DNA from 4 places in the Mesorhizobium sp. M0960 genome. Region 1 is predicted to be linked to each of the others. Evidence: predicted binding sites of a transcription regulator. Region 1 holds the regulator's gene; each other region holds the start of a gene.
The links. The regulator LexA, encoded in region 1, represses DNA repair genes until DNA is damaged. The targets are predictions, from matches to a motif close to TGTTCNNNNTGTGTTCNG.

Region 1 (7,676 bases):
ACGCCATCGCCGCGATCGTCGGCATCTTGGCGATCAGCCGCATCGAGGCGACCATGCGCTGATAAGGGTCCGAGATATCGGTGGAATCGTGATAGAAGGCGGACAGCGCGCCGACCACGCCGCACATCACCGCCATCGGATGCGCATCGCGGCGGAAGCCGGTGAAGAAGCGCGACATCTGCTCATGCACCATGGTGTGGCGCGTCACCCGGTAGTCGAAATCGTCCTTCTGCGCCTTGGTCGGTAGTTCTCCGTAGAGCAAGAGATAGCAGACTTCGAGGAAGTCGCCGTGCTCGGCCAGCTGGTCGATCGGGTAGCCGCGGTGCAAGAGAATACCGGCATCGCCATCGATGAAGGTGATTTCCGATTCGCAGCTCGCCGTCGACGTAAAACCGGGATCGTAGGTAAATACGCCGGTGGTGCTGTAGAGCGAACCGATGTCGATGACATCAGGTCCTACCGAACCACTTCGTATCTTGAATTCATGGGTTTTGCCGTCGAGTTCCAGTTTTGCCGTCGACGCCTGGGTTTTGCCGCCAAATTCCATCTTTGTCGCAGGTTCGGTCATAGCAAACTCCTTTTTGTTTCCTCAGGCCGGCAACGGCAAAACATTGAACCCAACACGTCAAAAGCATCGGAATACGCACATTTGCGCCCGCAATTGAATCTGCGCGCCAGATTAGGCCAAGACCCAATGTTGCACTGCGAAACACACCTTTCAATGCCAATCTTCTTGGGCCAGTTTCCTAATCGATTTGATCGGCAATCCGCGCCAGGCCTTCCTCGCGGCCAAGCACGGCCAGCACATCGAAGACACCGGGCGAGGTGCTTTTGCCGGTGAGCGCGGCGCGCAGAGGTTGGGCCACGGCGCCGAGTTTGTGGCCGCCGGCCTGCGCATAGTCGCGGATCGCGGCTTCCGCCGAGGCGGCAGACCAGTCCGAAATCGTGGCCAGTGCCGCATGAGCGCCCCGCAGGATCGCGCGCGCCTCACCGCTGAGCAGCGCCGCCGCCTTCTCGTCGACCGGCATCGGCCGCTCGACGAACAGGAATGCAGCCCCTTCAACAAGTTCGACCAGCGTCTTGGCGCGCTCCTTCAGGCCTGGCAAAGCGGCAAGCAATTGCGCCTTGCGTCTGTCGTCGAGGCTAGCTGCGATCGCCGGACCGCCGTCGAGATAGGGCAGAGTGGCGATGAAGATGTCGAGCAGCGCCGCGTCGTTCATGCGGCGCATGTGCACGCCGTTCAGCGCCTCGAGCTTGGCGAAGTCGAAACGGGCGGCGCCCTTGTTGACGTCGCCAATGTCGAACCATGCGATCATGTTGGCGATCGACATGATCTCATCGTCGCCGTGGCTCCAGCCAAGCCTCGCCAGATAATTGAGCAGCGCCTCCGGCAGGTAGCCCATGGCGCGATAGGCCTCGACGCCGAGCGCACCGTGCCGTTTCGACAGCTTGGCGCCGTCGGCACCGTGGATCAGCGGGATATGCGACATCGACGGCACCTCCCACCCCATGGCATGGTAGATCACCGTCTGGCGGGCGGCGTTGGTCAAATGGTCGTCGCCGCGGATGATGTGGGTGACGCCCATGTCGTGATCGTCGACGACGACGGCATGCATGTAGGTCGGGTTGCCGTCCGAGCGCAGAATAATGAAATCGTCGAGATCCTTGTTGGGAAAGCGCACGTCGCCCTGGACGCGGTCATGCACAACCGTCTCGCCGTCTGTCGGCGCCTTGATGCGGATCGCCCCCTTGGCGCCGGCCGGCGCCTCGGAGGGGTCGCGGTCGCGCCAGCGGCCGTCATAGCGGGGAGGCAGCCCCTTGGCTCGTGCGCTCTCGCGCATTGCCTCCAACTCGGCAGGCGTCGCGTAACAATAATAGGCCTTGCCCATGCGAACGAGTTCCTCGGCCACCTCGCGATGGCGCGGCGCACGCTCGAACTGCGACACCGGCTCACCGTCCCATGTCAGGCCAAGCCAGGAAAGCCCGTCGAGGATGGCCGCGGTTGCCGCATCGGTGGAACGCTCGCGGTCGGTGTCCTCGATGCGCAGCAGCATCGTGCCGGCTGTGTGCTTGGCATACAGCCAGTTGAACAGCGCCGTGCGCGCCCCGCCAATATGCAGATAGCCGGTGGGCGAGGGGGCAAAACGGGTGACGACCTTGTCGGGCATGGAACTCTCAGGCAGGCGAAGGAAGTGGGTTTGCGGACTTTCGCGCGTTGCGCGTTCATGTAGCATAGGAGGTCGAGGGCGCAAGGGGCAGACCCGATGGCTGTGCGAGGCCGTGGTGCGGGCGAGGGCGAGGACGTTGGCAGCGGCGTCAGCGAACGCTTGCTGTTTGCCGCGCCCGTGCCTGTCCTGCCGGCACCGGCATTGCTGCCGGTTCCACGCTTTGATGCCCCGTCGCTGCCGGCGAGCGACCCAGCAACGGTTCTCGTGCCCGCGGCCGAGCCCATCGTGCGCCTACGCCGGCGTTTCCGCCTCCCGTCACCGTCCCGTATCCGCAACGGCGTAACCTCGGCGGTCGGCCTGGAGCTCGACCGTGGGGTCGCCTTCCTGCTGGTGCCGGTGTTCCTCGCATGCGGGGTGATCGTATATTTTGCGCTGGCGGTGGAGCCGGCCTTTCCACAGCCGATCGCAATCGTCGCCTTGGCAGCCCTCTGTGCCGTCGCCTCGCGGTCGTGGCCCAGAACCCGCCTGTGCTTCATGGCGGCGTTGCTCTGCGCGCTTGGCGTGCTTGCCGCCAAGGTCGAGACCTGGCGTGTCGGAACGCATATGCTCGGTTCCGAAATCTCGACGCGCCTCACGGGTCGCGTCGTATCGTTCGAGCCCATGGCGAGCGGCCGCATCAGGCTGACGATCGATGTGATCTCAACCGCCAGGCCGACACTGCGCTACATGCCGGAACGGGTCCGCGTTTCGGCGATGAAAATACCGGCTGAGCTGACCGCCGGTTCCGAGATCGCCGGCTATGTGCGGCTGCTGCCGCCGACCGGGCCGGTGCGGCCCGACAGCTATGATTTCTCCTTCGACAGCTATTTTGCCGGTATCGGCGGCAGCGGCTTTTTTCTCGGCAATCCGAAAGTCGTGTCGTCGGGCAGCATGCCGTTTGCCGCGCGGCTTTCTTCCGCGATCGAAGACGCGCGCGAATCCATCGCCGACCATATCCGCAGCCGCATCGGCGGCGCCGAGGGCGAGATTGCTGCTGCGCTGATCGTCGGCGTGCGCGCCGGCATTCCCGAGGAGATCAACGAAGCGATGCGGCGTACCGGCATCTACCACATCATCTCCATCTCGGGGCTGCATATGGCGTTGGTCGCCGGCACCATTATGGCGCTGCTGCGCGGCGCCTTTGCGCTGTTTCCCGATTTCTCATCGCGACGGCCGGTCAAGAAATACGCGGCGGCCGCCGCGCTTTTTTCGATTGCGGCCTACCTCGTCTTTTCCGGCATTGTGGTGGCGGCCGAACGCAGCTTCATCATGTTGGCGGTGATGCTTATCGCCGTGCTGTTCGACCGGGCCGCGCTCACCATGCGCAACCTGGCGATCTCGGCCATCGCGGTCATTCTGGTGTCGCCGCACGAGGTGGTCGGTCCGAGCTTCCAGATGTCCTTCGCCGCGACGGCGGCCCTTGTCGGCGCCTATGCAGGCTGGTCCGATTACCGCGCCGGCGGGGCCACCACGCCGCCGCCCCGGCGGTCGCCGCTACGCTTTGCCACTAGAAAGGTACTGCTGGGCATGGGCGGCCTGGCGATGACCTCGATCATTGCAGGGAGCGCCACGGCGCTTTTCGCCATATGGCATTTCCAGCGCGTGGCGCCGCTCAGCCTGTTCGCCAATCTGGCCATCATGCCTATCGTCTCACTGGTCGTCATGCCCTTCGCCGTCCTCAGTGCGCTGGCGATGCCGTTCGGCGCGGATGGGCCTTTCCTCTACGTGATGGGCAAGGGGCTGACGGCGATGATCGCCCTGTCCGGGTGGATCTCCGAGCGCTCGCCGATCGATGCGGTCGGGCTGATTTCGCTGAGATCTGTCCTTTTGGTGACGATCGCCCTCGTCATTGCCAGCATGGCGACGACCTGGTTGCGGCTCGTGGCCCTTCCTTTTGCGCTCGCCGGCTTGCTAACGACAACGCAGACGCGCGTACCCGATGTATTGATCTCGGAGGACGCACGGCTCGTCGCGCTGCCGATCGGCAGCGGTGAACTCGCGGTCAACCGGGCACGCCCGAATGAGTTCACCATCGACAACTGGAAACGCGCGCTCACATCAGAGGCTATCGTCGCGCCGGAAACACCTGGAAAGAACGATCCGCAATTCGACATTGCCGATCCGGCCGACTTACCGCCGGGCATGCCGTTCATTTGCACGGACGGTCTCTGCCTTGCCAGGCATCCATCCGGCGCGATCATCGCGCTAGCCAATGACCGCGATACTGCACGGCCAGCCTGCGCCTTTGCCAGCTTGATCGTCATCGACGACGCCACCGCCCATAATCCCTGCTACTACGATCGGCTGGTCCTCGTCGTCACCAAACGGCAACTGGCGCGCGCGGGAAGTGCGGCCGTCTATTTCGATCCACAAGCGGCAACACGCGCCGAAATCCGCTTCGCCGTCGAAAAATCATACCGGCCCTGGCACGTGCAGCGGAAATTTTCACGCGCGGCGCGGGGCATGCCGCCATACCGCAGAGCCGACAAGCCAAAAGCCGGCGCCAAGGGCGCAGCTCAGTAGCGGCGGATCAGCCCAACGAGCTTGCCCTGCACCTTGACCCTGTCTGGTCCGAAGATGCGCGTCTCGTAGGCCGGATTGGCGGCTTCCAGGGCGATCGAGGCGCCCTTGCGGCGGAACCGCTTCAGCGTCGCTTCTTCCTCGTCGACCAGTGCCACCACGATCTCACCGGGGCTCGCCGTATCGGCATTGCGGATGATCACCGTGTCGCCGTCGAAAATGCCAGCCTCGATCATCGAATCGCCTTTGACCTCGAGCGCATAATGCTCGCCGCCCATGATCATGTCCGGCGGCACCGAGATCGAATGCGTCTGGTGCTGGATGGCATCGATCGGCACACCAGCGGCGATGCGGCCCATCACCGGGATAGACACGGCGGCGACGATATCGTCGTCATTGCCGGCTGCAGGGACGCGCGACGATGTCGGCTTGCCTTGCCGAGGACCTTGCCCAAGACTGCCCTGGATGACACTCGGCGAGAACTTGCGTGCCGCATTGAGGCCGGGGGCGATCGAATCGGGCAGGCGCAGCACCTCCAGCGCACGGGCCCTGTTGGGCAAACGGCGAATGAAGCCGCGCTCCTCCAGCGCCGTAATCAGCCGGTGGATTCCCGATTTGGAAGCCAGGTCGAGCGCTTCCTTCATCTCGTCGAAGGAGGGCGGGATACCGCTTTCCTTCAGCCTTTCGTGGATGAACATAAGCAGTTCGTGTTGTTTGCGTGTCAGCATAGCGACCCCCAACAGAATCAGAAAAACAAACCCAGAACAAACACTATCTGTTCCAGTTGTGTTCCGCAACTGTTTAAAGTTTAATGAATGTGTTAGGGCTCGGGTAACGATACCACTCGCCAAACCGGGACGCTGCATTTTCACCGCCGCGGGCCTCATCGCCTTGATTCTGCTTTCGTTTGCGGCCTCTGGGTTTCCAGAAGGCGGCACTGGTATCGGCCGTCAGCCGGCAAAGGGGCACGGAATTGAAGCCGTATCGACTGTGCGGTTTGGTCAATGCACCGTGAACGAAACGAACTCAAAACGCCAACGTTGGGTTGGCTTGGCTCCTGGTTTCCACCGCGTGGTCAGGCAACTTGTCGCCGGTGGAGCCTTGCTGCGCGATACCAGGTAATGGAGAACCGCTCGTGACCGATGGATGCCGTCGATGCGTGTCCGGCGTTGCGGTGAATCTTGGGGAGCAGACAAATCATGACAGGAATTCCCGATCTCGTGGCCATAAGGGCGATGGATGCTGCAGATCCGCTGCGCGCGATGCGCGACCGCTTTGTGCTGCCGCAAGGAGTGATCTATCTCGACGGCAATTCGCTAGGGGCCGCTTCGCGTGCCGCTTTCGATGAATTGAGCAAGGCAGTGACCGAAGAATGGGCGCATGATCTCATCCGCGCCTGGAACACGGCCGGCTGGTTCAACATGCCGCTCGAACTTGGCGACCAGCTCGGGCGCCTGATCGGTGCCGCGGCCGGCCAGACGGTGGTCTGCGACACGACATCGGTCAACATCTACAAGCTGCTGCACGCCGCCATGGCCATGCGGCCGGAGCGGCAGGTCATCGTCGCCGAGGGCGACAGTTTTCCGACAGACCTCTACATGGCTGAGGGTGTGGTTTCGACGCGAAAAGATACGCTGCTGCGCCTCTCGGGGGTCGACGCGCCGAGCATCGAAGAGCTGATCGACGAACGCACCGCCGTGGTGCTGGTCAACCACGTCAACTACAAGTCGGGCGAACTGCGCGACATGCCGGCGCTGACGCGCAGGGCCCAGGAAGCCGGGGCGATGATCGTCTGGGATCTCTGCCACACCGCCGGTGCGATGCCAGTCGAGCTCGACACGGCAAACGCCGATTTTGCCGTTGGCTGCACCTACAAATATCTGAATGGCGGACCGGGCGCGCCTGCCTTCATCTATGCGGCTGAGCGGCATCTTGCCGACATCCAGCAGCCGCTCACCGGCTGGTGGGGCCATGCACGGCCCTTCGCCTTCGAGCCAGGCTATGCGGCCGGCACCGGCATCCGCCGGTTTCTGTGCGGCACCCAGCCGGTCCTGTCTATGCGCACGCTGAAGGGCGCGCTCGACATCTGGAACGATGTCGACATGACGGCGGTGCGCAAGAAGAGCATCGCGCTGGCCGATCTGTTCATCGAGCTTGTCGAGGCAAAGTGCGGCACTTACGGGCTAACGCTCGAAAGCACGCGCGACGGGGAAAAACGCGGCAGCCAGATTTCATTCATGCACGAGCATGGCTACCAGATCATGCGCGCGCTGATCGAACGTGGCGTGATCGGCGATTTTCGCGCCCCATCGACCATGCGCTTCGGCTTCACCCCGCTCTATGTCGGCTATGCCGATGTCTGGCAGGCCGTCGAAGTGCTTGAGGACATCCTGCGCACCGGTGCGTGGAAGGATGCGCGCTTCGCCATCAAGGCGGCTGTCACTTGAGATTGATGCGAGAGCTGGAATCGTGAGGCTGGCGACGACGCGCCGCGCGATGCTCACGGTCGTTGCAAGGCCATATTGCCAGGGGAGGGCGCAGGGTGTTCGAACGTCACATTGCCGATTGGGACAACGCCTATGCCAACGGCGCCAACATAGCCGGCAGCGATCGCTGGCCGGCGGCCTGGGTCGAGCCCGCGCGGGTTTTTCGCGACGTGCTTTCGACCGAGGGCCGGGCGCGGCTCGACATGGCCTATGGCGATGGCCCACGCAACCGGCTCGATCTTTTCCTGCCGGCCACCAAGCCCAAGGGGCTCGTGGTGTTCGTCCATGGCGGCTACTGGATGGCATTCGACAAGAGTTTCTGGTCGCATCTTGCCGCTGGCGCTGTTGATCGCGGCTATGCCGTGGCGATGCCGTCCTACACGCTCTGTCCGCAGATGCGCATTGGCGGCATCGTCAAGGAAGTCGGCGCGGCGATCGGCAAGGCGGCGGGGATGGTCGCAGG
Region 2 (7,676 bases), on a different contig from region 1:
GTTGAAGCCGCTCGGCTTTGCGGTCGAGCGACCGGTGTTTTCCGAAGCCGGCACACCGGACATCGAGAACCTTTACGCGCGGCGTTCCGGCAATGGCCCGCATCTGATGTTTGCCGGCCATACCGACGTGGTGCCGGTGGGCGACGAGGCAGCCTGGACGCACCCGCCCTTTGGCGCCGAGATCGCCAATGGCGAGATGTTCGGCCGCGGCGCCGTCGACATGAAGGGCGGCATTGCTTGTTTCGTCGCGGCGGTGGCGCGACATGTCGAGCAGAAGGGCGGCCCGAAGGGGTCGGTCTCGCTGCTGATAACCGGCGATGAGGAAGGCCCGGCGATCAACGGCACGACGAAGCTGCTCGAATGGGCGGCCGCCAAAGGCGAGAAATGGGATGCCTCGATCGTCGGCGAGCCTACCAATCCCGACGCGCTTGGCGATATGATCAAGATCGGCCGGCGCGGCTCGCTATCGGGCACGGTCGTCGTCAACGGCCGCCAGGGCCACGCCGCCTATCCGCAGCTAGCCGACAATCCGGTGCGCGGCCTGGTGACGCTGGTCGACGCCTTGCTGCACCCCGTCTTCGACAACGGAACAAGGGATTTCCAGCCGACGAATCTTGAGGTGACCTCCATCGATGTCGGCAATCCCGCCACCAACGTCATCCCGGCGAAGGCAGCAGCTACCTTCAATATCCGCTTCAACGACACATGGACCGCCGAGACGATCCAGGCCGAGATCCACAACCGCCTCGACCGGGCGGCGAAACGCAAGAAATACCGCGCCGGCAAGAAGACGCCGGTCGACTACGAGATCGTCTGGCGCGACGGGCCGAGCCATGTTTTCCTGACACGCGACGACAGGCTAATCGAGACGCTTGGCGGTTCGGTCAAAGCGGTGACCGGCAGGAAGCCGGCGCTCTCCACCTCCGGCGGCACCTCCGATGCCCGCTTTATCAAGGATTATTGTCCGGTGGTCGAATTCGGCCTGGTCGGCAAGACCATGCACATGGTCGACGAACGTGTGGCGATTGCCGATCTCGAGACGCTGACGCAGATTTATCTGCGCTTCGTTGAAGACTGGTTTGCGCAGGACATATCCTAGTGATGCTTTCAGCGGATGAAACCTATGCTTCGCTTGCCGGCGCCTGGCGGCTGATGCTCGGCAAGGCCGACGGATTTCGCCTGCTCGACCTTTCGGCGGACGGTTTCTGGAACTCCTTTTTTGCCATCGTCGTCGCGGCGCCGGCATTGATCGTCGGCTGGGTCGGCATTGCCAACGAGATCGGCGATCCCGACGCATTCGTCGGCCGTTTCAGCATGTTGATCCGGCTGGCCACCGTCGATATCGGCGCCTGGGTGCTGCCGCTCATCGGCCTGGCCCTGGTCGCGCCGCGGGTCGGCGTCGGCAGCCGTTTCGTCCATTATGTCGTCGCCAGCAACTGGGCCTCGGCGATCATCGCCTGGATGATGCTGCCATCGGCGTTGATCCGGCTTTTCCTGACATCGGCCAACGAAGTCTCCGGGCTGGTGTCGCTGCTGCTGTTCGCGCTGTCAATGGTATTGACCTGGCGGATGACCAACGTTGCCATCGGCAGGGGTGCGGCTGTCGGCAGCGCTGTTTTTGCCGGCATGTTCGTGGCGTCGCTGATCGTCCTGTTCGGCCTGCAGGCGCTGCTCGGTATCAGCGTGCCGGATCAGCCAGGCGTCGGATAATCGACGCCGACTAGAAACAGCCCGTCGGGCGGCGCCACCTGACCGCAGGCCGCACGGTCGCGCGCCTCGAGCGCGGCCTTGAGGTCGGCAATGGTCCAGCCGCCTTCGCCGACACGTTTGAGCGAGCCGACCATCGAGCGCACCTGGTTGTGCAGGAATGACCGCGCCGAAGCACGGACTTCGATGAAATCGCCCGCCCGGCTGACATCCAGCCGGTCGAGCGTGCGGACCGGGCTGGTGGCTTGGCACTGGGTCGAGCGGAAGGTGGTGAAATCATGCCGGCCAAGCAGCACTTTTGCCGCTTCGTGCATGGCGGCGGCATCGAGCTGCTTCGGTACCCACCAGATCTTGCCCTTGTCGAGCGCTGCTGGCGCGCGGCGGTTGACGATACGGTAGAGATAGTGGCGGCCGATCGCCGAGAAACGCGCATCGAAGCCATCCGGCACGACGGCGGCCTTCAGGATGGCGATGTGCGCCTTGGCCGCTTGCAGATGCGCGTTGACGGCGTCGCGCACCTTGTCGCCGGGCCATGCCTTGACCAGATCGACATGCGCCACCTGAGCGGTCGCATGGACACCGGCATCGGTGCGGCCGGCGGCGCGCAGAGAGACCTGCTCGCCGCAGAACTTCTCGATCGCCTGCTCGATCGCCTGCTGCACCGAAGGCTGATTGGCCTGGCGTTGCCAGCCGGCAAAGAGACTGCCGTCATATTCGATGTCGAGGCGAAAACGCGGCATTCCCGGATCGAGGCGAAATCAGGCGGCGAGGGCTGAGCCGAAGGCCGAGGCGTAGACCAGCCTGCCGGTCTCCGGCGCCTCGCCCCAGGCAAGCGCCTGCAAAGCCTCGCCTTGGTAGTCGCTCTCGAATTTCGCTGCACGGGCGCGGCTGTAGCCGAAGCGGCCATAGTAGGCCGGATCGCCGAGCACCACAGCGAGCGTCTCGCCGGCGGCTTTCAGGCGGATATGAGCCTCGCGGACCAGGGCACCGCCGATGCCGGTGCCGTGGAACGACGGCTCGACTGCCAGCGGCGCCAGCGCGACTGCCGGGAAGCTCTTGCCGCCATTCTGCACGAAGAGCCGTGAAAACAGGATATGGCCGACCACTTGCCCGTCTTCGTCCGCCACCAGTTCGACGACGGCATCACCGCCGGTGACCAGCGCGTCGACCAGTCCGGCCTCCGCCTGCTGGCCGAATGCGTGTTCTTCGACAAGGCGGATCGCCTCGCGGTCCCGCGGCGTCGCCGCGCGTATGGACATCATGCTCATGACAATTTCATCCCTTTTTCGAGCTTGGCCCCGCGCAGAAACTCCTGCGCGGCAATGGGCCTTCCGCCCGCACGTTGAACTTCGACCAGCCTGATCGCGCCTGACCCGCAGGCAACCGTCAGCCGGTCATCGAGAATTCCTCCCGGTTCGCCGGCGCCTTGCGAGAGCGTCGAGCGAAGCAGTTTCAGCCGTTCCATGCGGCCGCCGATTTCGGCCTCGCACCATGCACCGGGAAAGGGCGACAGGCCGCGAATCTGGTTGTGCACGTCGCCGGCAGGTCGCAGCCAGTCTATGCGAGTCTCCGATTTATCGATTTTCTTGGCGTAGGTCACCCCCACCTCCGCCTGTGTGGTAAATGTCAGCGTATTCCGCTCGAGCCGTTCGAGCGCTTGCACCATCAGCGCAGCACCCAGGATCATCAGCCGGTCGTGCAGATCGCCGGCCGTCATGTCGGGTCCAATGGCGCATTTTTCAACCATTGCCACAGGCCCGGTGTCGAGGCCTTCCTCCATCCGCATCACCATCATGCCCGTCTCGGTATCGCCGGCCATGATGGCGCGCTGGATAGGGGCAGCGCCGCGCCAGCGCGGCAATAGTGATGCGTGGCCATTGAGGCAACCGAGCCGCGGCGCCTCGAGAATAGGTTTGGGCAGAAGCAGCCCGTAGGCGACGACCACGGCGACATCGGCGCGCAAGGTGCGGAACGCCTGCTGCTCCGCCTCGCTCTTCAGCGACACCGGCGACCGCACCTCGATGCCAAGCCGCTCCGCCTCACGCTGCACCGGCGACGGCGTCAGCTCGAGCCCGCGCCGGCCTGCGGCGCGCGGCGGCTGCGTGTAGACGGCTGCCAATTCATGCCCTGCCCCGGCGATCGCTCGCAGCGTCTGCACGGAGAATTCGGGCGTACCCATGAAGATGACACGCAGGGGCATTCGTCGACCCCTATCCCACCATCTTGCCCGGCGCCTTGTCCCTGGCGAGCTTCTTGAATTTCTTGACCACCATGTCGCGCTTCAGCTTGGAGATGTGGTCGATGAACAGCACGCCGTTTAGGTGGTCGATCTCATGCTGCAGGCAGGTCGCCATCAGCCCCTCGGCCTCGATCTCCTGCAGCTTGCCGTCGCGATCGAGATACTTCACCCGCACCGCTGCCGGACGCTCGACCTCGGCATAGTAATCCGGGATCGACAGGCAGCCTTCCTCGTAGACCGAACGCTGGTCGGAGCTGTCGAGGATTTCGGGATTGATGAAGACGTGCGGTGCCGGCGTCTCGTCCTCCTTGGCGAGGTCGATCACCAGCAAGCGCAAGGGTTCGCCGACCTGGATCGCCGCGAGGCCGATGCCGGGCGCGTCATACATGGTGTCCAGCATGTCGCCGGCCAGTTTACGCAAATCACCGTCGACACGCTCGACCGGTTTTGAAACCTGACGCAGGACGGGATCGGGGAGGATGATAAGCGGCTTGATCGACATGGCGTCTCACCTAAGACCTCGCAGGAAAAGCGTCAACCGGGACGCCTTCTGGTCGTTCACGTTTTGATCTGTGCCGCCAGACCGAATCATCTATGCTGTCGGCATGAACGATCTGGCCACCATCCTGTCCGAACCTGTCGCCCGCCTCGGCGCCACCACGATCACGCTCGGCCATGCTCTGGGTTTCGGCGCAATGCTGTTCCTCGGCCTGTTCGTGGCGCTCGTCATTGCGCTCTGGCGATCGGCCAAGGCGCGTGCAATGGCGGCCGCCGAAGCCGCCGACCACGCCCGCGACGCCGAGGTGCGGATGGCCGGCATCTTGGCAAGCCAGGCGGAAATGCAGGGCCGTATGGGCGCTATCGCCGAAGTGTTCGGGGCACGTCAGGCCGAACTGACCCAGTCGATCGGCCAGCGCCTCGACGCCATGACCGGCCGCCTCGGCCAGACCATGACCGAGCAGACGAGATCGACGCATGAGAGCCTCGCCAAGCTGCAGGAGCGGCTGGCGGTCATCGATATCGCGCAAGGCAACATCCAGTCGCTGGCCGGCCAGGTCGTGCAATTGCAGGCGATCCTTTCCAACAAGCAGACGCGCGGCGCCTTCGGCCAGTCGCGTATGGAAGCCATCGTCGCCGACGGATTGCCCCACGGCGCCTATGAATTCCAGGCGACCTTGTCGAATGGCAGCCGGCCCGACTGCCTGGTGAAGATGCCGAACGGCGCACCGTCGCTTGCCATCGATGCAAAGTTTCCACTCGAGGCCTGGAATGCCATCCGTGCCGCCGAAGGCGCCGACCTGCAGAAGTCCGCCGCTCAGGCTTTCCGCCGCGACATCGAGGTGCATGTCCGGGATATTTCCGAAAAATACCTGATCCAGGGCGAGACGCAGGACACTGCCTTCATGTTCGTGCCCTCGGAATCGGTGTTCGCCGAAATCCACGAGAATTTCGAGGCCGTTGTCCAAAAGGCGCATCGATCGCGGATCGTCATCGTCTCGCCATCGCTTTTGATGCTGTCGATCCAGGTCATCCAGGCGATCCTCAAGGATGCCCGTATGCGCGAGCAGGCGCACCTGATCCAGGGCGAGGTCATCCGGCTGATGGAAGACGTCTCTCGGCTCGACGAGCGGGTGCGCAAATTGCAGACGCATTTCGGTCAATCGGCCAAGGATATCGAGGACATCCTCGTCTCGACATCGAAGGTGACCAGGCGCGGACAAAAGATCGAGGCGCTGGAGTTTGGCGTGCAGCCGGCGGAGGACACCGCTGGGTCGAATGGCAGCGGAGCAAAAGCGGAAAGCAGCGCGCGTGTTGCCGATTCGAAAACCGGGCAGCTGAGGCTAAGGGTCGTCGAAGGCGACGATTGAGAGCTACGCCGGAACCGGAGCCGAGGCTTCGCCCGGTCTGGCGCTACTGCTCCTCGATGATGGTTGTGCCTTCGAATTCCGGCAGCCAATGCAGCGCCGAGCGATGCCAGATCTGCTTTCTCGGCACCAGTTGATCGCGCTGCCATGCCGTGCCGACCCTGATGCCGTAAACCTTCGGTCCCGCGCCCGCCGACGTGGCGTAGAGATGCGAGCCGCACTCACCGCAAAATGCCTGAGCGCGCTTGGCACCACTCGAACCGGTCTTGATGTAGATTTTCGGCGCGCCCTTGGTGATCGTGTAATTGTCCTCGGACGCCGGCACGGTGACGCGAAAGGCCGTTCCGGTTAGCTTCTGACAATCGATGCAGTGACAAATGGTGGTCTTTTCCGGATCGACCTCGGCCTCGTAAGTAATGGCGCCGCAATGACACCCGCCGTCGATTTTCATCTTCGTTCCTCCTGGAGCTTTTGCGCGCAATCATAACCGGGACTGCCCGATGGCGCAGCCATTTTCCTCAGGCCGGCTCCCCTCCGGACGCCGCCAAGGCCTTGCTCCGCCGTTCCCAGGTGCCGGTGGTCTGCGGCTTGACGAACAGGCGCGTGACCTCCGGCATCTCCGCCTTCAGCCGTGTCTCGAGGCGTTCGACGCAGGTCTCTATCTCGGGCGCCGACAAGTGGTCCTCGAACTCGATGCTCAGAGCGGCGACGATCTCCTGAGGCCCCATATGGAGCGTCAGTACGCCATTTGCCCGCCGCACCGCCGGGTCCTGCTGGACAATGGCCAGCACTTTCATTTGCACCTCGGGCGAGGCCGGCTCGCCGAGCAGCAGGCTCTTGCTTTCGCGGGCCAGGAAGATCGCGGTCGCGCCCAGGATCAGCGCGATGCCGATCGACGCGGCGCCGTCGAGCTTCGGCATGTCCAGCAGTTCCGCCGCCAATATGCCGGCGAAGGCGACAACGAGGCCGAGAAGTGCCGCGCTGTCCTCGAAGAGTACGGTGTAGACACTCGGGTCCTTGCTGAGCTGCACCGCCTCGAGCCAGCCGTGGCTGCCTTTTTGGTGGCGGAACTCGTTCAGCGCCACCAGCCAGGAGGTGCCTTCGAACAGGAAGGAAAGGCCAAGTACAGCGTAGTTCACCTTTGCGTTGGCAATCGGCTCCGGCGCCATGATGTGCGTCACGCCTTCGTAGAACGATATGCCGGCGCCCAGTGCAAAGACGAGGAGCGCGACGATGAAGCTCCAGAAATACAGCTCGCGACCATGGCCTAGCGGATGCGTCCGATCGGCCGGCCGGGCGGCGCGGTGCATGCCGTAAAGCAGCAGGCTGCCATTGCCGGTATCGACGAGCGAGTGGACGCCTTCCGAGAGCATTGCCGAGCTGCCCGTGAACAAGGCAGCGGCGAATTTGGTCAGGGCGATCGCAAGATTGCCGGCGAGCGCCGCATAGATCACTTTTTTCGACCCGCCATGCGCCGCCATGGTGTGCTGCCTTGGTTGATGCACCGAGATTAGCGGAGCACGCCCACGCTCCACAGCTCGAACAACGCCCGAAGTGTCGAGTTGTTCAAAAGGGCAGCGCGAGAGGCTATTCGATGACCTCCTCCGTCCAGACCTTGAAGCCAGCCAGCGCGCCCGGTCCAAAAATGTGGGTGAGTGGGACATCGGCGGCATCGCGTCCGGAGGCAATCAGGATGCGGCCGATGCGCGGCGCGTTGTTGCGCGGGTCGAACGCGTGCCAGCGGCCGCCGAGATAAACCTCCATCCAGGCGGCGAAATCCATGTCCGACCACGGCTTTGGCAGGCCGATATCGCTGATATAACCGGTGCAGTAGCGGGTCGGGATGTTCAGGGCGCGGCAGAAGG
Region 3 (7,676 bases), on a different contig from region 1:
GCCGGAAACGGCGGTTGAAGGTTGATAGATCGTTGAATCCCGCCGCAAAGGCGATCGCCGAGATCGCCTGATCTGACGTCCGCAGCCGCACGGCTGCCCTGTGCAGCCGCGCTCTCAGCAGGAACTGATAGGGCGTCATGCCGCCAACGTGCCGGAAGGTGCGCAGGAAATGGTAAGGGCTGGTGGCGGTCTCGTCGGCGAGTTCGGCAAGCGAGATCGGCCGGTCGGCATCGATTTCGATGCGGCGCACCGCTTCGGCGACACGCTTCTGGTCACGGCGACTTGGCGCCCGTCCCCGATCCGTATCGCCGCAAGCCGCTGTCACGGCTGCGCCGGCAATGCGCAGGGCGAGTTCCTCGAACGCGCCGGTGTCGGCCATCTCGCGCGCCGCCTCCGCTTCGGCGAGCAGCGGCACCAGCGCCGACAAAGGCGGCAGGCGCGGCATGCTGAAATCAAGCTGCTTTGCGCCCGCGTCGGCGACGATCCGCTCCATATAGGCCAGTCCGAAATGGAAGGAGAGGCAGCGGTCGCCGGTGCCATGCTCATGCCCGCATTCGTAGCAGGTGCCGGGATTGCCGAGCAGGAGCGCGCCCGGCGCCAGCATCGCCGTGCCCTGGCGCGCACGATAGCGGAACGTGCCGCTGGTCACGGCGGCGACGCAGAAATCCCGATGCTCCTCCTCGAATGGCCTGTCGGCGGCACTAGCGATGCAGACGACATCCAACACCTGCCAGCCTCGGCCCGACGCCAGCCTATGCGCGCTCGTCGTCATCGCCGAAACATAGCAATTTTTCCCAAGCGCAGAACCCCGGTCGGCCTCTATGCTTACCGGTCTCCTGACAAGATGAGAGCGAAGCCATGTCCAATTCCTTTGCCAAGGCCCTGCACAGCGATAGGCCCGTACCGGCCCTTGCCGAGAAACTGAACCTTTATGGCCGCTTCGTCGGCGCCTGGACGTTCGACGCCACGCGCCATCTCGAGGACGGCCAGGTGCTGACCGGGCGCGGCGAAGTGCATTTCGGCTGGGTGCTCGAGGGCCGCGCGATCCAGGACGTATGGATCCTGCCCGCTCGCGACGCCGGCCCCTCGCCGTCGCTCGGCAAATGGACCTTCTATGGCACGACGTTGCGCGTCTATGACTCAGGCGTCGACGCCTGGCACATCTTCTGGAGCGACCCGCGCAACCAGTATTACAGCCGCCAGCTGGGCCGCGTCGAAGGCGACACGATCGTCCAATTGGGCGCAGACGGCACCGGCGCTTCGGTACGCTGGAGCTTTTCCCGGATCACCGGAGATTCCTTCCGCTGGCTGGGCGAGCGCTCGTATGACGACGGCGCCACCTGGCGTGTCGAAGTCGAGTTTCTGGCGCGGCGCGCCGCCAGCCCCTGATCCGCACGGTTTCCACTGGCACCGCTTTGCTCTACCAATCCCGTTATCCGGCATTGCCGGCGGGGAGGGTCAGCATGCCGAGCTTCGACAGCCTGTTCAACGCCTTCGTCACCATACTGGTGACGATCGATCCGCCCGGCCTGGCGCCGCTCTTCCTCGCCGTGACCCGCGGCATGAACCGCGAGGAGCGCAACCAGGTCTCCGTGCGCGCCTCGGTCATCGCCTTCCTGGTGATGGCGTTGTTCGCAGTCGCCGGCGCGTCGATCCTGTCAGTCTTCGGCATCACCCTGCCGGCCTTCCGCGTCGCCGGCGGCTTTCTGCTGTTCTTCATCGCCTTCGAAATGGTGTTCGAGCGCCGGCAGGACCGCAAGGAGAAGATCGGCGATGTCGCCATCACCAGGGACATGATCCACAACATCGCCGCCTTTCCGCTGGCGATCCCGCTTATTGCGGGTCCCGGCGCGATTTCGGCGACCGTCCTGCTCTCAAGCTCGTTTCAGGGTTTTAGCGCGCAGACAGCACTTGTCGGCATCATCGCGATCTGCCTTGTCATCACCTACCTGGTGTTCGTGCTGTCAGAGCGCATCGACCGTATCCTCGGCCAGACCGGCCGTTCGATCCTCACGCGGCTGCTTGGCGTCATACTGGCGGCGCTCGCCGTGCAGTTCGTCGCCGACGGCATCAAGGCACTGATGGCGACGTAGGAACCGCCCTACTTCGCCGTCTCGATCACTTCGAAGTCATGGGTGATCACGGCGGTCTTGGCCATCATTGCCGAGGCCGAGCAGTATTTCTCGATCGAAAGCTCGATCGCGCGCTTTACCTTGTCGTGCGACAGCGCCCGGCCCTTGACGACGAAATGCATGTGGATGCGGGTGAACACCTTGGGATCGGCTTCTGCACGGTCGGCATCGAGTTCGACGACGCAATCTTCGACCGCCTCGCGCCCCTTTTCCAGGATATGGACCACGTCATAAGCCGAACAGCCGCCGGTGCCGATCAGCACCAGCTCCATTGGGCTCGGCCCCGGCGTCTTGCCCTCCGGCCCGAACGCAGTGCCTAGCACCAGCTTGTGCCCACTGGCGGACTCGCCGACGAAAGTGCGCTCCTCGACCCATTTGACCCTTGCTTTCACTGATCCGTCCTTTCACCGCTCAAACGCACAACGTCCCGAAAATCCAAGACAGATTTTCGGGACGCCATTTCGTGGCCAAGGTGCTGGCGCTTTTCGCCGCAAGGGCAGTCCGCCCCGAGAAATCAGAACGGGATTTCGTCGTCCAGTTCGCGCGACGAACCACCGCCGGTGCCCTTGTTGGCGCCACCGCGATTGAAACTTTCTCCCGGGCCGGACTGGCCGAAATCGGACCCGCGGCTGGCACCACCACCGGCATAGTTGCCGACCTGGCCGCCGCCCTCGCCCCGTGCATCGAGCATCTGCAGCTCGCCGCGGAATTTCTGCAGCACGATTTCGGTCGTATAGCGGTCATTGCCGGTCTGGTCCTGCCACTTGCGCGTCTGCAACTGGCCCTCGACGTAGACTTTCATGCCCTTCTTCAGATACTGCTCGGCCACCTTGGCGATCTGATCGTTGAAGATCACGACATTGTGCCACTCGGTCTTTTCCTTGCGCTCTCCGGAAGTCTTGTCGCGCCAGCTTTCCGACGTCGCGATGCGGATGTTGACAACCGGGTCACCCGAATTCAGGCGGCGGATTTCAGGGTCCGCCCCGAGGTTGCCCACCAGAATGACCTTGTTGACGCTACCCGCCATGATACTTCTCCGCGCTCATCCGAAACCAGATTTCTGTCGCTGCACCTTACAGGCTATGGATAAGCCCTGCCTGCCGTCGCTGCCTTTTCCCACAACGTTTTTGTTCTCTTTTCGTTCTATAGTACAGGCCCTGCACTGTCAATAGTTGTCAGCAAGAAGTAGTGTCTTGGCGTCGAATTTCCACAGACCATGGGATCGAGGCGAACGCATGAAGACGGTTGCGCATGACGATCAGCCGCAAGAAGAATGGCGGGCGGGGGTAAAGACCCGAATGCATGTCTCGGCTCGCAACGGCGCAACTCAACTTTGCATATTCGAACAATGGGTCGAACCAGCGGTTGGCGCCCCGACACATTGGCACCCGGTCGAGGAAGTGCTTACCGTCATCGCTGGCAAGGCCGAGATGTGGATCGACGAAGAGCATGTCGTCTTGACTGCCGGACAGTCGCTTGTTGTTGCCGCGCGCAGGCGACATGGCTTCCGAAACGTCGGCTCCGAAATGCTTCATATCCATGCCGTGCTCGCGTCATCAGTTTTCGAGGCGACGTTCAACGGATCCCCTGACATGGTGAGACGCTGGCTTCCAGCGAGTTTGTAAAACCTCGCCCGTCTTAAAAAACACCGCCTGTCTTAAAAACACGGCTTGCCAAACCGATAAGTATCGACTTATGCTTTTGACATGATCGAAGCAGAGATTTTTCGGGCACTGGCCGATCCGACGCGTCGCGCCGTCTATGAGCGGCTCGCCGGCGGCGAGATGACGGTGTCGGAACTGCGCACTGGCATGCCGGTATCGCAGCCGGCGGTATCGCAACACCTCGCCGTGCTGCGCGGCGCCGGCCTCGTGGTCGAGCGCCGGGCCGGTCGCAACGCCTATTACCGCGCCGATCCGAAGGGGCTTGCGCCACTGCTCGGCTGGATCGAACGCTACCGCGCGTTCTGGCCAGAGCGCATCGAAAGGCTCAAGACGGTTTTGAAGGACATGGACCAATGACCAGCCGAGGCAAAGAACGCGCGGAAATGGCGGCAGACAAGATCGAGTTCGAGTGCGAGCTGCCGGAGCCGCCGGAAAAGGTGTGGCGGGCGCTGACGGTGCCGGACCTGCTCGCGGCCTGGATGATGCCGAACGACATTGAACCAAAGATCGGTAGCCGCTTTGCCTTTAAAGCGCCGGAGGCGCCGATCGAATGCGAAATCCTCGACGCCGATCCCGGACGGCTGCTGCGCTATTCCTGGCGAGAACGGCCGGCGCCCGGCGATACACAGGCGCCGCCCGGCAGCCCGGTGGACAGCCCAATGGACGACAGCCCGGTGGACAGCATCGTCACCTTTACGCTCGATCGCACCCTTTCCGGCGGCACGCATCTGCGCATCGTCCATGATGGTTTTGCTCGGGCAGCGATGCCGGAGATCGCGATGGCAGGCGCCGGCTGTCGGCTTTCGTTTGAAGCGCGCAATCCCAGGCACAAGCAGATCGCCGCCAACATCCCGCGCCTCTTCCTGCGCGCGGCCTGAACGACAATAGTCAACGGAGAGAAACGATGAGCGGCCTTGCCAATCTGGTGCCGATGGTGATCGAGCAGTCGAGCCGCGGCGAACGCGCCTTCGACATATTTTCGCGGCTGCTGCGCGAGCGCATCGTCTTCATCAACGGCCCGATCGACGACGGCACCTCGGCGCTGGTCTGCGCCCAGCTTCTGTCGCTGGAATCCGACAATCCCGACAAGGAGGTCTCCCTCTACATCAACTCGCCGGGCGGCGTGGTGACCAGCGGTTTCGCCATCTACGACACGATGCAGTACATCAGCTGCCCGGTCTCCACCGTCTGTATGGGCTTCGCCGCCTCGATGGCCTCGTTCCTCTTGATGGCGGGCACGCCGGGGCGGCGCATCGCATTGCCCAACGCCAGCATCGTGCTGCATCAGCCTCTCGGCGGTTTCCAGGGCCAGGCCTCCGACATCCAGCGCCATGCCGAGGGCATCCTTCGCACCAAGCGGCGCATGACCGATCTTTACGCCCAGCATTGCGGCCGCACCTACGAAGAAGTGGAACGCACGCTCGACCGCGACTTTTTCATGACCGCGCAGGAGGCCAAGGATTGGGGCCTCGTCGACCATGTTTTCGACACTCGCAAACAGGCCGCGTGAACGAGCGAAGGCGGCGGCCGGCACTGAGGCGACTGAGCGCCCAGCAATTTCAGGGCAGTCGGTCTGGTCTTGCCGCTATCGCGGCACTATAGTCCGGTGATGATCGCGAACCGTCCATGCAGCCTGTTATGCGTTGCCGTCGCCACAGTTGCCGGCACGAACATGCTGGTGGGCATGGCACTTGCCCAAGATAATTCGACGTCTTCGCAACGGGGCGCCCTGCCCGGTGTGACCAGCGACTATCGCATCGCCGAGCCAGCGCCGCAGCCAGAGCCAGACGACGCAGTTCCCAGCAGCGGCAACGGCACGTTCAAGATCGGCGATACCGAAGTTCGGATTTCCGGTAGCATAACCATCGATGTCGCTACCGGCGGGATCAGGCCTCCCAGCCGCTAAGTTCGCCTGGTATGCACCACAAATGTGCGCTTCAAACGAACAGCCCCGCCATTGCTTGTGCAACTGACGGGGCTTCTTGGATCTGAAATCCAAATTGCCGGGAGTGTACTGCCGGCTTTTTATTTCGGATGCTTCGCGGCGTTCAGCCGACGATCCGACTAGCAGTCTCTGATTGTTGTGGGGATCGGCAAGTCAACGTTGGCAGATAGCGCAAAACGCCTGACCTGGCCACTTATACCTGCCGCGGCTCCAGCGACACGTGGAGCCTCAAGGAACTATCCGGTGGAGTCATGCCTCTGCTCTCCTTCTGTTCATTGTGACTGTCGTCGTCGAAGCGCTCATCGCATAACCCGCGGCGTCTCGCAGGCCGCGAGGCCATCGAAAGACGGCCGGCTTCGTTGACGTTTGGAGTCTGCCCCCGTGACGCATGGACGTCAACCTTGAATAGCCGATTACCGAAAAATGTGATCGCGAGACGCTTTGTGAAGCCGGCTGTACGGGCAGCTTTTGTCAGGAGCGTGTTCGGCCTTTGTTCTTTCCGCTTGCCCGTTCGCGCGAAAGGCGGTTAAACGCTTTGGTCGAGAGTTGTGGCGTCTCTCGAAAAGGCGGCGAAATTACCTACATAGGGGGTGGTCGGGAAAACCCGCCCATCCCACGAATTCCAGATTCTGAGGCGGCGACCGGCGATGGCCGACCATAAATATCTCTCCATTCGCGGGGCACGCGAACACAATCTGAAGAATGTCGATCTCGACCTGCCGCGTGACAGCCTGATCGTCATGACCGGCCTGTCGGGGTCCGGCAAGTCGTCGCTTGCCTTCGACACCATCTATGCCGAAGGCCAGCGCCGCTATGTCGAGAGCCTTTCGGCCTACGCACGGCAATTCCTCGAGATGATGCAGAAGCCGGACGTCGACCAGATCGACGGCCTGTCGCCGGCCATCTCCATCGAGCAGAAGACCACCTCGAAGAACCCGCGCTCGACGGTCGGCACCGTCACCGAGATCTACGATTATATGCGGCTTTTGTTCGCCCGCGTCGGCATCCCCTATTCGCCGGCCACCGGCCTGCCGATCGAGAGCCAGACGGTTTCGCAGATGGTCGACCGGGTGCTTGCGGTCGAAGAGGGCACCCGGCTGTTCATCCTGGCACCGATGGTGCGCGGCCGCAAAGGCGAGTACCGCAAGGAACTGCTCGAGCTGCAGAAAAAGGGTTTTCAGCGCGTCAAGGTCGACGGCGTCTTCTACGAGATCGCCGACGTGCCGGCGCTGGACAAGAAGTACAAGCACGACATCGACGTCGTCGTCGACCGCATCGTCGTGCGCGGCGATCTGGCGACGCGGCTCGCCGATTCCATCGAGACCGCGCTGAAGCTGGCCGACGGGCTGGCGGTGGCGGAATTTGCCGACAAGCCGCTCGACGCCAGCCAGACCGGCGAGGATTCGGTCAACAAGTCGAAGAACGAGACGCATGAGCGCATGCTGTTCTCGGAAAAATTCGCCTGCCCGGTGTCCGGCTTCACCATTCCCGAGATCGAGCCCAGGCTGTTCTCGTTCAACAATCCGTTCGGCGCCTGCCCGACCTGTGACGGGCTCGGCAGCCAGCGCGCCATTGACGCCAGCCTGGTCGTGCCCGACGAGAATGTCTCGCTGCGTGCCGGCGCCGTCAGCCCGTGGGCGAAGTCGACCTCACCCTATTATGCGCAGACGCTGGAAGCGCTGGGCGTTGCCTATGGCTTCAAGCTCGGCGACAAGTTCAAGGATTTGAGCGAAGAGGCAAAGCAAGCCATCCTGCACGGCACTGGCGAGCGCGAAATCGCCTTCCAGTATGATGACGGGCTGCGCTCCTACAAGACGACCAAGACCTTCGAGGGCGTCATCCCCAATCTCGAGCGCCGCTGGAAGGAAACCGAATCCGCCTGGATGCGCGAGGAGATCGAGCGCTTCATGTCGGCCACGCCCTGCCCGGCCTGCC
Region 4 (7,676 bases), on a different contig from region 1:
GGCGGCTTCGCTCAACCACGATGCGGCCGGCGCCATCGCCGCTCTGGCCCAGGCGCTCGGCGCGGTTCGCGGAATCGGTGCCGTGCACGAACGACTGGCGCAGGGCTGGTCCCTCGATGCAGCCGGCGCAGACTTGATCCGCCGCTCGCTGGTGCTGTTGGCCGATCACGAACTGAACGCATCGACCTTCGCCGCGCGGGTCGCCGCGTCCACCGGTGCACCTGTTTCGGCCTGCCTGCTTGCTGGCCTCGCCACGCTCTCCGGTCCGCGCCATGGCGGCGCCGCGGAGGCGGTCATGATGCTGGCGGAGGATGCGCAGAGATTGGGGCCGGATGCGGCTGTCGGACGCTGGCTCGGTCACGACAGGCCACTGCCCGGATTTGGCCATCCGCTTTATCCCGACGGCGATCCGCGTGCGGAACCGTTGCTGGCCGCGATCGATGTCGATGATGGGCTGTTACGGCTTTGCGATGCGGCCTTTGCGGCAACGGGCATGCGCCCGAACGTCGATTTCGCCTTGGCCGCGCTGACGCGCAGCCTCCGTTTGCCGTCCGATGCGCCGTTTCGCTTGTTTGCGCTCGGCCGCAGCATCGGCTGGGCCGCGCATGCCGTGGAGCAGGTGACAAGCAGCGGCCTGATCAGACCACGCGCCCGCTACCAGGGACCGCTGCCGGAGTTCCATTAGCTGGCGACGCAATCGCGGGCCCTTTTTTGGGTGCTGGCGGATTAAGCTTTAGATGGAATGGTCATCCGGCTCATGAAAAGTCGGAGAGCCCGCTGCGCGGCCAGGGCTGGCGGCTCGGACGGATGCCATTCCCGGAAATGACCATCGATCGCCATGCGTGCCAACCCATAAACGAGTGCACGCGCGGCAAGCACAAGATGATCAAAGTCGGTGCCGGGAGCAAGCCGACCCTGTTGTTGCGCTTGCGTCAGCAAGTCGATCATCGTCCGCCGAATAGCCTCATTCTGATCACGAAGGCTGTCCGACCCTTCAAAATCAATCAGGGTTCGGGAACTGATGATCTGGAAATGCGTGGGGTTGCTAATTGCCCATTCCAGATAGCCTTGTCCGATTGCTTCGAAGGCCTCAATGGGATCTGCGCTGTCGATTTTCGACCGCGCCTTGGCAACGGCCTTTGTCAGCCGATCCATGGCCTGTTCGGCGACCGCGGTGAGCAGCGCTGTTTTCGATCGAAAATGCCGGAATGGCGCGCCGGGCGAAACGCCGGCACGTTTTGCGGCCTCGCGTACGGACACATGCTCGGCTCCCCGCTCCTCGATGATCTCCACGGTTGCCGTGATCAAGGCCTCGACGAGATTGCCGTGATGGTATCGCTTGGCATCTCCGGCTTCGTCGGAATCAGTTGTCTTGGTCATCTCAGTCAAATAGCACGAGAGCGGAATGTAATCACTGATTATTTCCCTTGTGTTCGAGCGCTGCGTATGTAATCAATGTTTACATCGCAACGGAGGTTACCATGTTTCGCATCACCGCAACGACTGCCCTCGCTTTCTCCTTATTGTCGCTCGTATCTGCCGAGGCCGAGGATCGGCCCACCCTGGAAGTCGTCTGGCCGACGGCGGGTTCAGTTGTCGAACTGGGCAATTCTCCTGAGAAGGCGATAGGCGTTGTCGTCAGGAGCAACTTCAGGCTGCTCACTGCGGGTGAGTGCGGGGAAATCAAGCAATGCCGCCACGTGCATATGAAGATCGATCCCAACGGAGACACCTGCAACATCCCCGGCAAGCCGTACAACAGCATGAACAGCGACTTTGGCGGTGATCTTATCAAGGCCCGTTTCGGCCATTGCCCGGATGCCGCCGGCAGACACGTGATCGGCGTGCTTCTTGCCGATGATCATCACCGGCCCATTCTAGTAGACGGCAAACCTGTTACCGCTCTGGTGACGGTGACCACGAAATAGGGCATGCCACGAAATAGAGCGTGCCACAAAATAGAGCGTGGATGACATCTTCACCTTCGAGGCGAAGATGTTTTCTGACACAGGCCTGCTGAGGGAAATTTTGGGCCGGCGCTTCGCCGGCCGGCAGTCACGACATCGTGTCGAGCTTGCGCTGCATCGCGGCGATCTGCTCCTTCAGCTCCTGAAGGTCGTCCGGTTTTTCCGGTGTTTCTTTCCTGGCCTGTTCGGCCGGTGCTGCTGCCGGCGCAGACCCCGCAGGCGGGAACGGCGTGAACAGCCGCATGGCGTTCTGGAACATTTCCATGTTACGCCGAGTCTGCTCCTCCAGCACCTTGATCGGCGTCGCGATCTTCATCATGTCCATCGGCGACTTGCCGAGGGCATCTTTCATCTGCTCGCGAAAGCGTTCCTGCTCCTTCGAGAAGGCCAGCATCGACTGTTCGAGAAAGCTTGGCACGATCATCTGCATCTGGTCGCCGTAGTAGGCGATGAGCTGACGCAGGAACGGGATCGGCAGCATGTTCTGCCCGTCCTTGTTCTCCAGCTCGAAGATGATCTGGGTCAGCACCGGATGCGTGATGTCGTCGCCGGTCTTGGCGTCCTGGACAGTAAAGTCCTCGCCTTTTTTGACCATTTCTGCGAGATCCTCGAGCGTCACATAGGTGCTGGTGCCCGTATTGTAGAGACGGCGATTGGCATATTTCTTGATAACAATAGGTTCGTCTTTCGCGGCCATCTGCATCCTCCCCGGACACCGGCCAGCTTAAGTAAGCCGCCGGTAACGATTGCGCCTTGTTAAAGGATATGCGCAAAAGCGTCATGAATCCAAGCTGTTTGTGCAGTGCGGGAACATTTTATGCTGCGCAGCACGGATGGGCCGTCATCGCAGCGACGCGCGGCCTGCTTGCCGCGGAGGAACGCCATGCCCATTTCGGGTTTGACTCGGGTTGTGGAAAGGGCAAGAAAAGTCCCCGACGGCACCCGAAATCGCTCCCCGAAAGTCTGGAGAAGAACATGTCCGCTTCCAACGCCATCGTTGTCGCCAGTGCGGCGCGCACGCCTGTCGGCTCCTTCAACGGCGCCTTCGCCAACACGCCAGCTCATGAACTGGGTGCCGTCGCCGTCAGGGAAGCGCTTGCCCGCGCCGGCGTCGACGGCAAGGAGGTGGACGAGGTCATTCTCGGCCAGATCCTGACCGCGGCTCAAGGGCAGAACCCGGCGCGGCAGGCGGCCATGGCCGCCGGCGTGCCGCAGGAGGCGACCTCCTGGGGCCTGAACCAGCTCTGCGGCTCCGGCCTGCGCGCCATCGCGCTCGGCATGCAGCAGATCGCCCAGGGCGATGCAAAAATCATCGTTGCCGGCGGCCAGGAATCGATGTCGATGGCTCCGCATGCGCAGCATCTGCGCGGTGGCGTCAAGATGGGCGATTTCAAGCTGATCGACACCATGATCAAGGACGGCCTGACCGATGCCTTCTATGGTTATCATATGGGCAACACGGCGGAGAACGTCGCCCGCCAGTTCCAAATCACCCGCGACGACCAGGACCAGTTCGCACTGGCTTCCCAGAACAAGGCCGAGGCTGCGCAGAAAGGCGGAAAATTCAACGACGAGATCGTTGCCTTCACAGTCAAGGGCAGGAAGGGCGACACGATAGTCGACCAGGACGAGTACATCCGCCATGGCGCGACGATCGACGCCATGACCAAGCTCAAGCCCGCCTTCGACAAAGACGGCACGGTGACAGCAGCCAATGCTTCCGGCATCAATGACGGCGCCGCCGCCGTGGTGCTGATGACCGAAGCGGAAGCCGCAAGGCGCGGCATCACGCCGCTGGTGCGTATCGTTTCCTGGGCGACCGCCGGCGTTGACCCGCAGATCATGGGGACGGGACCGATCCCCTCCTCGCGCAAGGCGCTGGCCAAGGCCGGCTGGTCGGTCGGCGACCTCGATCTGGTCGAAGCCAACGAGGCCTTCGCCGCGCAGGCCTGCGCCGTCAACAAGGACATGGGCTGGGACCCGTCCATCGTCAACGTCAATGGCGGCGCCATCGCCATCGGCCATCCGGTCGGCGCCTCGGGCGCCCGCATCTTCAACACGCTGGTCTACGAAATGCGTCGCAGAAGTGCCAAGAAAGGTCTTGCCACGCTGTGCATCGGCGGCGGCATGGGCGTTGCCATGTGCGTGGAAGCATTGTGATGAGATAAGCGATACGAATAGGATACTGGCGCAAAGCGAGTAGGGAATAGAGGGCAAAACCTACCGCTTCAACGCTCAGTCATCTGCATTTCCCGGGAGGACACATGACAAAGGTTGCAATCGTCACAGGCGGGTCGCGCGGCATCGGCGCGGCGATATCGGTCGCCTTGAAAAGCGCCGGCTATTCGGTTGCCGCAAACTACGCCGGCAATGAGGAAGCGGCAGCAAAGTTCAAGGCAGCGACCGGCATCCCGGTCTACAAATGGTCGGTTGCCGACTACGAGGCCTGCGCTGCCGGCATCAAACAGGTAGAGGCCGATCTCGGTCCCGTATCGGTGCTGGTCAACAATGCAGGCATCACGCGCGACGCGATGTTCCACAAGATGACGCGCGAGCAATGGAAAGAGGTCCTCGACACCAACCTTTCCGGCGTCTTCAACATGACGCATCCGTTGTGGGGCGGCATGCGCGACCGCAAATTCGGCCGCGTCATCACCATCTCCTCGATCAATGGCCAGAAAGGGCAGGTCGGCCAGGTCAATTATTCGGCCTCGAAGGCCGGCGATATCGGCTTCACCAAGGCGTTGGCCCAGGAAGGCGCGCGCGCCGGCATCACCGTCAACGTCATCTGCCCCGGCTACATCGCCACCGAGATGGTCAAAGCGATGGACGAGAAGGTGCTCAACGAGCGTGTCCTTCCGCAGATCCCGGTCGGCCGTCTCGGCGAGCCGGAGGAGATCGCGCGCTGCGTCGTCTTCCTCGCTTCCGACGATGCCGGGTTCATCACCGGCTCGACCATATCAGCCAATGGCGGGCAGTACATCGCCTGACCGTTTATCTTTACGTTGAGATAGATACGCGCTTGGACGAACGGGCCTGCAAAACGGCCCGTTTCTATAGCGGTCTTCCCGTTGCAAGATCTCCCCCCAATCCGGCACGCAAAGGTTAACGGCCGCTGCGCAGCCTGTGCAAAAACTGCCCGGCAGCCTGTGGATTCTCGGTGGAAAAGCTGTTCACAACACAACATGTTGCGGTGAACAAACCAAGAAACTTTGCCTATCGCTGATTCGTCGCCGATTCGTTCCGGCTTTGAGCGGAACGTTAACGGCGAGAGCCGAAAACACCCTCGAAATGATTAAAGCGGATTAGGAAACATCAATAATTTCATAATGTTGGGCGAAGCAGATTGGCCGGCCACGATCATTCACCGGCAAAGGTTAACGGTGGTGCTCGTTTGAATGCCGCCTGCATGAATCGGGCCAGTTTCTGTGATTCAGCATGTGGTGAGACTCGCCGGCAGAAATCCCAGATGTAGCCGTGAACAAAACCTGAATCAGCGCGAGTCAGTGATTCGTCGCTGATTCGTTCCAGACTCGTTCCAACTGTTAATCGGGAACAGATTTCTGGCTTCGAACCGACCAATCAGCCTGCCCTCGGCACATTCCGCTTTCGCTTCGCGCCCGAAATCCCTATGTGTCGCCTGTCATACGCGGCCAATATGGGCGCGCTCCCGACAATGCGAGGCAGAGAGCCTTATTTCCAGGCCGATGAACATCCATCCGAAACACACTGAACCGCTGATCCTGTCGGGTCGAGACGTGACGGCCGTGCTCGGCCCGACCAATACCGGCAAGACCCATCTCGCCATCGAACGCATGGTGGCGCATGAGAGCGGCGTCATCGGCCTACCGCTCAGGCTGCTTGCCCGCGAGGTCTATACGCGCGTCTGCGAGAAGGTCGGCGCCCATAAGGTTGCGCTCATCACCGGCGAGGAAAAGATCCAGCCGGCGGGCGCGAAATACTCGGTCTGCACGGTGGAAGCGATGCCGCGCGAGACCGACGCCGCCTTCGTTGCCATCGACGAGGTCCAGCTCGCTGGCGATCTCGAACGCGGCCACATCTTCACCGATCGCATCCTGCATCTGCGCGGCCGCCAGGAGACGCTGCTGCTGGGTGCGGCCACCATGCACGGCATTCTGCAGCGCCTGCTGCGGGGCGTGTCGGTGGTGACCCGGCCACGGCTGTCGCATCTTGCCTATGCCGGCTCGAAGAAGCTGACCCGCCTGCCGCGGCGCACCGCGATCGTCGCCTTCTCGGCCGACGAGGTCTATGCCATCGCCGAGCTGATCCGCCGCCAGCAGGGCGGTGCCGCCGTCGTGCTCGGCGCGCTCAGCCCGCGCACCCGCAACGCCCAGGTGGCGCTGTTCCAGTCGGGCGATGTCGACTACCTCGTCGCCACCGACGCCATCGGCATGGGCCTCAACCTCGACCTCGACCACGTCGCCTTCGCCCAGAATCGCAAATTCGACGGCTACCAGTACCGCAACCTGACCGCGGCCGAGCTCGGCCAGATTGCCGGCCGTGCCGGCCGGCATCTGCGCGACGGCACCTTCGGCGTCACCGGCCAGGTCGATCCGCTGGATGAGGAATTGGTCAAGAAGATCGAGGCGCATGATTTCGATCCGGTGAAAGTGCTGCAGTGGCGTACCGCGCATTTCGATTTCGCCAACCTCGATGCGCTGAAGCGCTCGATCGAGACCAACGCCCCGGTCGAAGGCCTGACGCGCGCACTGCCGGCCGTGGACGCGCAGGCGCTCGAGCATCTGTCGCGCGACGAGGACATCCGGGCACTCACCACCGACGCCAGGCGGGTGGCGCTGCTGTGGGAAGCCTGCGCGCTGCCCGACTACAGGAAGATCGCGCCGGCCCAGCACGCCGACTTGATCGCCTCCATCTACATGGACCTTGCCAGGCACGGCCATGTCGACGAGAACTACATGGCCGAGCAGGTGCGCCGCGCCGACACCACTGAAGGCGATATCGACACGCTATCGCACAGGATTGCCCAGATCCGCACATGGACCTTCGTTTCCAACCGGCCCGGCTGGCTGGCCGATCGGGCACACTGGCAGGAAAAGACGCGCGAAATCGAAGACAGATTGTCGGATGCGCTGCATGAGCGGTTGACGAAACGTTTTGTAGACCGCAGGACTTCCGTCCTCATGCGGCGCCTTAGAGAAAACACGATGCCTGAAGCCGAAATCAGCCCAACCGGAACCGTCCTCGTCGAAGGCCATCACGTCGGCGAGTTGCAGGGTTTCCGCTTCACCGCCGACCAGAGCGCCGGCGGCGAGGACGCCAAGGCGGTGCGGGCGGCGGCGCAGAAGGCGCTTGCCGCCGAGTTCGAGGCGCGGGCCGAACGCTTCGGCGCCTCGGCCAATGGCGACATCGCGCTGGGTTCGGATGGCACGCTGCGCTGGATCGGCGCGCCGATCGGCACGCTGGTCGCTGGCGAAGACGCTTTGAAGCCGCGTCTCGTTCTGCTCGCCGACGAGCAACTCACCGGCCCGGCCCGCGACAAGGTTGCGGCGCGCGCCGAGCGCTTCGTCAATTTCCAGATCGAATCCCTGCTGAAGCCGCTGGTCGATCTCAAGAATGCCGAGCAGATCACCGGCATCGGCCGCGGCATCGCTTTCCAGCTCGTCGAGCATTTCGGCCTCATCAACCGTCGCGACATCGCCGACGAGATGAAGTCGCTCGACCAGGAGG

Region 2: a site for LexA is predicted at 4,502-4,519, ahead of NKH63_RS17165 (DNA recombination protein RmuC). Genes of this name have one in related genera too.
Region 3: a site for LexA is predicted at 3,261-3,278, ahead of NKH63_RS04585 (single-stranded DNA-binding protein). Genes of this name have one in related genera too.
Region 4: a site for LexA is predicted at 5,491-5,508, ahead of NKH63_RS06630 (helicase-related protein). Genes of this name have one in related genera too.

What each region holds. Positions count from the first base shown of each region.
Region 1 covers NZ_JAMYNN010000007.1:12,465-20,140, forward strand. Annotated here, with positions in the region: gene gltA (citrate synthase) at 1-568, opposite strand, end outside; gene gltX (glutamate--tRNA ligase) at 747-2,168, opposite strand; gene NKH63_RS15095 (ComEC/Rec2 family competence protein) at 2,265-4,730, shown strand; gene lexA (transcriptional repressor LexA) at 4,724-5,455, opposite strand; gene kynU (kynureninase) at 5,927-7,174, shown strand; gene NKH63_RS15110 (hormone-sensitive lipase) at 7,270-7,676, shown strand, end outside.
Region 2 covers NZ_JAMYNN010000008.1:165,561-173,236, reverse strand. Annotated here, with positions in the region: gene dapE (succinyl-diaminopimelate desuccinylase) at 1-1,099, shown strand, start outside; gene NKH63_RS17190 (hypothetical protein) at 1,102-1,710, shown strand; gene truA (tRNA pseudouridine(38-40) synthase TruA) at 1,692-2,447, opposite strand; gene NKH63_RS17180 (GNAT family N-acetyltransferase) at 2,466-2,975, opposite strand; gene fmt (methionyl-tRNA formyltransferase) at 2,972-3,901, opposite strand; gene def (peptide deformylase) at 3,918-4,448, opposite strand; gene NKH63_RS17165 (DNA recombination protein RmuC) at 4,552-5,814, shown strand; gene NKH63_RS17160 (GFA family protein) at 5,858-6,262, opposite strand; gene NKH63_RS17155 (cation diffusion facilitator family transporter) at 6,330-7,292, opposite strand; gene NKH63_RS17150 (transglutaminase-like domain-containing protein) at 7,399-7,676, opposite strand, start outside.
Region 3 covers NZ_JAMYNN010000001.1:923,362-931,037, reverse strand. Annotated here, with positions in the region: gene NKH63_RS04605 (helix-turn-helix transcriptional regulator) at 1-772, opposite strand, end outside; gene NKH63_RS04600 (hypothetical protein) at 859-1,389, shown strand; gene NKH63_RS04595 (MarC family protein) at 1,464-2,093, shown strand; gene NKH63_RS04590 (OsmC family protein) at 2,102-2,524, opposite strand; gene NKH63_RS04585 (single-stranded DNA-binding protein) at 2,647-3,159, opposite strand; gene NKH63_RS04580 (cupin domain-containing protein) at 3,368-3,757, shown strand; gene NKH63_RS04575 (ArsR/SmtB family transcription factor) at 3,839-4,153, shown strand; gene NKH63_RS04570 (SRPBCC family protein) at 4,180-4,674, shown strand; gene NKH63_RS04565 (ATP-dependent Clp protease proteolytic subunit) at 4,701-5,306, shown strand; gene NKH63_RS04560 (hypothetical protein) at 5,406-5,702, shown strand; gene uvrA (excinuclease ABC subunit UvrA) at 6,389-7,676, shown strand, end outside.
Region 4 covers NZ_JAMYNN010000002.1:317,648-325,323, forward strand. Annotated here, with positions in the region: gene NKH63_RS06600 (citrate synthase) at 1-685, shown strand, start outside; gene NKH63_RS06605 (TetR/AcrR family transcriptional regulator) at 727-1,380, opposite strand; gene NKH63_RS06610 (hypothetical protein) at 1,482-1,928, shown strand; gene phaR (polyhydroxyalkanoate synthesis repressor PhaR) at 2,056-2,664, opposite strand; gene NKH63_RS06620 (acetyl-CoA C-acetyltransferase) at 2,943-4,127, shown strand; gene phbB (acetoacetyl-CoA reductase) at 4,232-4,957, shown strand; gene NKH63_RS06630 (helicase-related protein) at 5,675-7,676, shown strand, end outside.